DNA from 3 places in the Metabacillus sediminis genome. Region 2 is predicted to be linked to each of the others. Evidence: riboswitches for the same ligand, from Rfam matches in the RefSeq annotation. Region 2 holds a riboswitch; each other region holds the start of a gene.
The links. Region 2 has a riboswitch for S-adenosylmethionine ahead of WCV65_RS09550 (YezD family protein). Riboswitches for the same ligand answer to the same signal wherever they lie in the genome.

Region 1 (2,264 bases), 580 kb from region 2:
CGCCAATACGTCCGTAAGTCCAAGGGAATGGAGTCCCATTAGATGCGATTGAAGGCCGATCAAATTCCGGTCGCGGCAGGTGAGGTGAATAAGAGGCCTCATATCATGCTTTTCCTTTAACTGTGTTCCAACCGCCGCATTGCTGACTCTCGGTGAAGCAAGTGAATTGTCAGCAAGGGTGATACTGTCGATACCGGTCTTTTTCAGCTCTTCAGCTCCTTTAAAAAACTTTTCCAAACTGAGCGTTTTCGGAGGATCCAGTTCGACGATAACAGACCTGCGCTTCTTCACAATCTGGTGGAGCGGGGGATAGGCAGGCTCCAGCCGTTCATGAATAGTGACGGGCTTTCGCTGCTTAACTGCCTTTTCCTTAATAGGGGAAAGGCCTCTTAGCGCATCAGCCATCGCTTTTATATGTTTAGGCGTCGTACCGCAGCAGCCGCCGATCAGTCTTGCGCCTTGGTTACGGAAGGCTAGGGCGCTTTCTGCAAAATAGCCTTCGTCCGATTCATAAACGAGTCTTCCTTCTTCCACAGATGGAAGACTGCCATTTGGGTAGACAGAGAGAAACGCCTTTTCAAGGAGCGGAACCTCTTCAAGTGATTCGAGCATATGATACGGCCCAAGCCTGCAGTTCAGGCCGACTGCATCTGCGCCGAGTGCTTCCAATTCTTTTAAGCCTTTTTCAAGTGGTGTACCATCCTGCAGCACGCCTGTCTCATGCAGCGAGACATTGGCGACAATCGGCTTACTGGTTTCTTTTCTCGCAATTTCAAGAACCGTTTTCAGCTCTTCCAAATCATAAAAGGTTTCGAGCAGAAGTCCATCAATGTCTTCATTCAGAAGGACATATAGCTGCTCGCGGAAGCTGCGTTTCAGCTCATCCAGTGTATGGGAGCTTTTTTTGAAAGCACGGACTCCGCCCATTGTAGCGAGAACATAGGCCTGGCTGCCTGCTGCCTTTCTTGCAAGCCTGGCCGCTTTCGAATTGATGGCCCGGATATCATCTTCCAGTCCATAGCGGGATAATTTAATATGATTTCCGCCGTATGTGTTCGTTTGAATAACCCGTGCACCAGCGTTGATGTATGCCTCATGGATGCTCTGGACCTGATCAGGGTTTGACAGATTCAATTCTTCAAAGCATCGGTCAATCCCATGGGAGTATAGAAGGGTCCCCATCGCCCCGTCCGCTATTAAAATTTCATTTTGTAAATCCTCTAGAAAACCCACTGCTGATACCCCCTCTAAAAATAAAAAGCCCTCTTATAGAAGAAGGCTTTAACATTCGGACTTCTTCTTATCTTCCAAGCAAAACGCTTAGCTGGATTTAGCACCTTGGCACGCGCGCTTGCATGACCGGTTGCTGAAGCGTCATCGGGCCAGTCCCTCAGCTTCTCTTGATAAGAACGATATGGAGTTGTTTAAAAATAGATTACTCCCAATTTACCTAATTTTTCGAAAACATTCAAGGGGGAAGGGGAGGTTTTTTACAAAACGGTCTTAAATGTGGGGCGGATGAACAGGGAATGAATGCAGGAGGTCACTGAAGGTACTGAATGTAAAGGGGAATGCTGGGGGGGAGGGTAATTGCTGACTTTACTGAGATAATTGCTGACTTTATTGGAATAATTGCTGACTATATCGGAATAATTGCTGACTTTTTTAAAAGAATTGCTGACTATCAAAGGTAATTGCTGACTATCCGAAATCAATGCGGAAACCTGCAAAAAATATCCCAAAACCAATAAAAAAGACCGCTCACCCAAAGCGGTCCAAACCAAAATTATCGGTAATTAATAAATTGCACATCGATTGGAAGTTCAGCCTGTCTGATCGCAGCGATTACCTGTTGCAAATCATCACGGTTTTTTCCGGTGACGCGCACCTGGTCATCCTGAACCTGGGATTTCACTTTCAGTCCGGAGTTTTTAATGATCGTGTTAATACGCTTTGCATTGTCCTTATCGATCCCTTGAACGAGCTTGCCGCGCTGGCGTACTGTGCCGCCTGATGCACCTTCCACTTTGCCGTACTGAATGTTCTTTACCGGTACTTCACGGCGGATTAGTTTGCTGATGAGTACATCTTTCAGCTGTTCGAGTTTGTAGTCATCGTCGGATACTAGAACAAGCTCTTCTTTTTCAAGTTTAATATCGCTTTTGCTTCCTTTGAAGTCATAGCGGTTTTGAACTTCCTTTAAAGCTACAACAATGGCATTCTGAACTTCCGGCAATTCAACCTTTGAAACGATGTCAAATGAG
Region 2 (2,264 bases):
GCAGCAAATAACTTAAAGCCGCCAGCTGCGGTTATTCTTATTTCATTCAGCTCTTCTTTGCTCCATTTTGAAGAGAAGGAAAAGGAATAGCCGATTGCTGCCATCATAAAACCAATCAGTGACAAGAACGCTTTACCAATCATGTGTTATCCTCCCGCTGCAGCAAAAGTGTACGGAAATCAGAAAACGTGTTTTCCGTGCCGGCTGCCGCAAATGAAAGCTCTGTGCTGAAAATCGGTCCGCCGTACACAAAGGTATGAAACTCCCCGTTTTCTCCGCATGGATCGGCTGATTTTTTTATGGTTTCAATGAATGCTCCATCATAGTGATGTCCCAGTAAAGAATATGGAAGCTTCGATCCATCTATACCGCAAATAAACGCTTTATAGCCATCAGCTATAAATTGTCCAGCCAAAGAGTCGGTCCGCTCTCTCCATAGAGGAAAAACAGCCTGTAAACCACTGTCCATGACAAGGTTTTCTCTATATTCCCGAATATCCTTTAAAAAGATGTCGCCAAAAGCAGCATGAGTGATTTGATTTTCTTTGCAGCTTTTAAGAAATTCGCCCAGGCTCTCCTCATATTCATTATTAGATGGAGATGGAGAGAGTTCTATGAATTGAATAGCAAGACCGAGGCTTGCTGCCTGATCTTTAAGCAAATCCTCTCTGATTCCATGAAAAGGGACGCTGCGGGCAACCCGGTTGATCGATGTAAAAAGTCCGGAGATATGATATTCCGGGTTTTGCAAAAGCCTGTGAAGCATGATTGTACTGTCTTTTCCGCCGCTCCATGAAACAATCGTCTTTTTCATGAATTTCACCTCTTTAGCTAATTGTATCCTACTGACAAAAAAAATTCTAAGCTGCTGAAATCACTGGGTAATTCGCACATTTTTAGATTTTTTATAAAACCTACCCGATAACTCGGGTTGACAATCGTTCGAATTGTGCTAAAATTTGAAATCAATAACACATCATACTTATCCAGAGCGGTGGAGGGACCTGGCCCTTTGAAACCCGGCAACCTGCTTGAAAGCAAGGTGCTAAATCCAGCAAAATGGAATCCATTTTGGGAGATAAGGGGAATACACCTCACAAGTCTTTCTAAAATGGAAGGCTTTTTATTTTTGTATTGGGGAGGGGCTGTCCGTGGGGGAGCAGGATCAGCTTGAAGAAGTTATCGGAAAGCTAAAAGAAATGCTTCAGGCAATGAAATACGGATCCATCACCCTGGTTGTCCAGGATGGTAAGATCATTCAGCTTGAGAAAAATGAAAAAGTCAGACTGAAATAAAAATCCAATATGAGTACGCTGACTAGACAAACTAGAGGCGGGAACGGTTTGCCTGCTCTTTGTTTATGCAGCGGCGCGTTCCTGCCTTTTTGCGTTGGTTTTAAAAAAGAGGAGTGTAAATTTATGCTGACATTCGAAAATTGGACAGAAACCGCTCCAGAATTCGAAAATGATGACAAAACGGTCGAAGCGCTCAACGTTCTAAAATGGGCGTATTCACATTATCAGGACGATTTAGTTTACGCATGCAGCTTTGGTATTGAAGGGATTGTTCTGATCGAGCTCATATCAAAAATTAAAAAGGATGCCAGAATCGTATTTTTAGATACAGAGCTCCATTTTAAAGAAACCTATGATTTGATTGACCGTGTAAAGGCAAGGTACCCAGATTTAAATATTTTATTGAAAAAGCCGCCTCTAACTGTAGCTGAACAGGCTGCAAAGCACGGGGATGAACTATGGAAGAGGGATCCGAATGAATGCTGCAGAATCAGGAAAGTGCTTCCTCTCAGAGAGGTTATGAGCAGCGAAAAAGCATGGATTTCCGGATTGCGCAGAGAGCAATCTCCTTCAAGGAAAAACACCCAGTTTCTGAACAGAGATGATAAATTCGAAAATGTTAAAATCTGCCCGCTCATTCACTGGACATGGAAAGATGTCTGGCGTTATGCCCACAAAAATGATTTGGATTACAATGTTCTCCACGATCAAGGATACCCGAGCATCGGATGCAAGCCATGCACCCAGCCTGCAATCGATGTAAATGATGCGAGATCCGGCCGCTGGAATGGCAGCCAAAAGACAGAATGCGGTCTGCACGGTTGAGGGCTCTGCTATGATGGAAGCTGCAGCGATCATCCTGAGTTTATTTTTCGCAATGAATATTGGGGCAAGCGGAGCGGCTGCTTCCATGGGTGTCGCGTACGGATCAGGGGCAATAAAACGCAGAATGGCAGCACTCCTGCTCTG
Region 3 (2,264 bases), 1.6 Mb from region 2:
AACATAAAATCATTAAAAAAGATAAGTATTTCACGATGTAAATTCCTTTCTACTTTCTTAGATTATATGAATGGCCAATGAGCCTCTACCGATGGTTTATTAAATTAGGATCGTCTTTTATAAAAGCATCTCTACGCGATAAATATCTTTTCTTCTGTACAGCTTTTGCTAAAACCATCATTGGAATCGTGATCACTAGAACTAAAAAACCATACCAAGCCACAAAAAATGATAGAATAATATAAGTAATTGAACCTAAAAAGAAAATAGAGTACATAAGCATAAATATTATGTTAAAAAGAATAAGCTGGTTAATTCGGTACTTTTCTTTATGTACATCAGACTCTTTGTTTCTGTTAACCAGATACCTTATTTCTGATGCTGCTATGGCATAAGGTTCTGTAAACCAATGCATCCAACTCTTCATTTTTTATCGCTGAAAATCTCTTTTAGTTGTTTTCTCAATGCCTTTTCGCCTTTTGTTTCCAGTCCTTTAAAAAAAACTTTGTTAATTTGATTATGATTAAAGAATACATTTGTATTATCCCCAATGTGACCTTGAGGGTAAGGACAAGCAACATAGTCCCAAACTTTATCCTCATTATCCGCCTGTTGCTGCTTTCTTCCATAAATTTCTTTATCTGCTATTAATTGAGAATAAAAATTCAGTAAATTTGCACTCATCCAACCACACCTTACTCTTTTGATTCAAATAAATTCCTTGTTTTGTAAAAATCAGATAAATTTATACTAACTCATATCTTTTCATCTTTTCAAACAACTATTTATATTTTAGAAAAAATGTGATTATAGAACTAACATAATATTGAAATTCCGATAATTACCAAGGTATATTTATCCATAATCATGTTATATAAGTCCTACCCCCCTCTTTTAAAACATAAACCACTTTTGAGGAGAAAAGGATTTTATATTGTTTAGCATTCTGCATGGTTAATTCCCTTCAAAATGACAATTTCGACTAAATTATTTTCCAGGAAATAATCGTTTCCGCCTTCCCTCGACATTTTTGCCTCCAAAGTTTCCAGAAGCCCAGTCCTTGACAAATATATCAAACGAACATATGATCAATTTAATTCTAATAACTCTTATCCAGAGAGGCGGAGGGACATGGCCCTGCGAAGCCTCGGCAACGGATCACGATTTTTGTGAAACCGTGCTAATTCCTGCAGACACATTCATGTGTTTGAAAGATGAGAGAAGAGCCGGTCTGCTTTTCAGATTGTTCCACCCCTCTTCTGCTCATGAAGAGGGGTTTTTTGCGGTTTTTATGACATAAGGAGATGGGTAGATTGACAGATTTTCTTATAAAAGGAACAGAATTATGGAACCAGTTAAAGACACTTCCGGAAGACAAGCATCCTGCTATTATTTTCAACTCCCATATCACAGGGTTGGCTATTTCCCGGGCTCTGGGAAAAGAAGGTATTCCCATTGTCGCGCTGGACAGAGATGGACGGGCGGTCGGGCTTCAATCTAAATATGTTCATACCACTGCTTTATGTCCTAATCCATTTACTGAAGAGGCGGAATTTATCAGTCTGCTGATGGAAATCGGACGGAATCTCCCTCTAAAGGGTGTATTGTTTCCGTGCAATGATGAATGGGTGCTGCTCGTCAGTAAACACCGGACCGAGCTTGAAAAGTATTTCTTATTCCCGTTCGCGGAGTGGGACAACGTTGAATCTCTTTTAAATAAACGGAAGCTTTATAAAAAAGCCGCTTCATTAAACATTCCAATCCCTGCAACCTGGTATCCGGAAGAGTTTTCGGGTGAATACCCGGATGACCTTCCTTTTCCATGCATCGTAAAACCTGTGGAACAGCGCAGTTTTTATGAAGCTTTTCAGACGAAGGCTTTTACCGCGAACAGTACGGAGGAGCTCACCGCCATCCTGGCTAGAACAGCCAGCCATGAGGTTGTAATCCAGGATATAATCAGCAGCTCTCTTTCAGACTTTTATTCTCTCTGCACCTATACGAGTATGGACGGGGAAATAAAAGGCCAGTTCACCGGCAGAAAGCTTGAGCAATATCCTTTGAACTTCGGAACGGGCTGTCTTGTTGAGTCTGCTGAAGGCGGCCGGTTTGTCTCATACGGTGCTGAAATATTAAAAGCGCAAGGGTATTACGGAATTGCGGAGACAGAATTCGTATATGACAAACGGGATGACACATATAAATTACTGGATGTGAATACACGAGTTTGGAAGTGGATCGGACTTCCGATTTTCTCGGGAGTT

Region 1: it holds a riboswitch for S-adenosylmethionine, as region 2 does, so the genes downstream of both, WCV65_RS06520 (bifunctional homocysteine S-methyltransferase/methylenetetrahydrofolate reductase) here and WCV65_RS09550 (YezD family protein) in region 2, are expected to answer to the same signal.
Region 3: it holds a riboswitch for S-adenosylmethionine, as region 2 does, so the genes downstream of both, WCV65_RS01475 (hypothetical protein) here and WCV65_RS09550 (YezD family protein) in region 2, are expected to answer to the same signal.

What each region holds. Positions count from the first base shown of each region.
Region 1 is NZ_CP147407.1:1,234,335-1,236,598, forward strand. Features, by position in the region: gene WCV65_RS06520 (bifunctional homocysteine S-methyltransferase/methylenetetrahydrofolate reductase) at 1-1,233, opposite strand, end outside; SAM riboswitch class I at 1,298-1,410, opposite strand; gene WCV65_RS06525 (YajQ family cyclic di-GMP-binding protein) at 1,787-2,264, opposite strand, start outside.
Region 2 is NZ_CP147407.1:1,810,671-1,812,934, forward strand. Features, by position in the region: gene WCV65_RS09540 (hypothetical protein) at 1-143, opposite strand, end outside; gene WCV65_RS09545 (hypothetical protein) at 140-814, opposite strand; SAM riboswitch class I at 980-1,085, shown strand; gene WCV65_RS09550 (YezD family protein) at 1,152-1,295, shown strand; gene WCV65_RS09555 (phosphoadenylyl-sulfate reductase) at 1,419-2,120, shown strand; gene WCV65_RS09560 (inorganic phosphate transporter) at 2,134-2,264, shown strand, end outside.
Region 3 is NZ_CP147407.1:257,897-260,160, reverse strand. Features, by position in the region: gene WCV65_RS01490 (hypothetical protein) at 1-34, opposite strand, end outside; gene WCV65_RS01485 (hypothetical protein) at 86-415, opposite strand; gene WCV65_RS01480 (DUF4176 domain-containing protein) at 424-684, opposite strand; SAM riboswitch class I at 1,107-1,221, shown strand; gene WCV65_RS01475 (hypothetical protein) at 1,314-2,264, shown strand, end outside.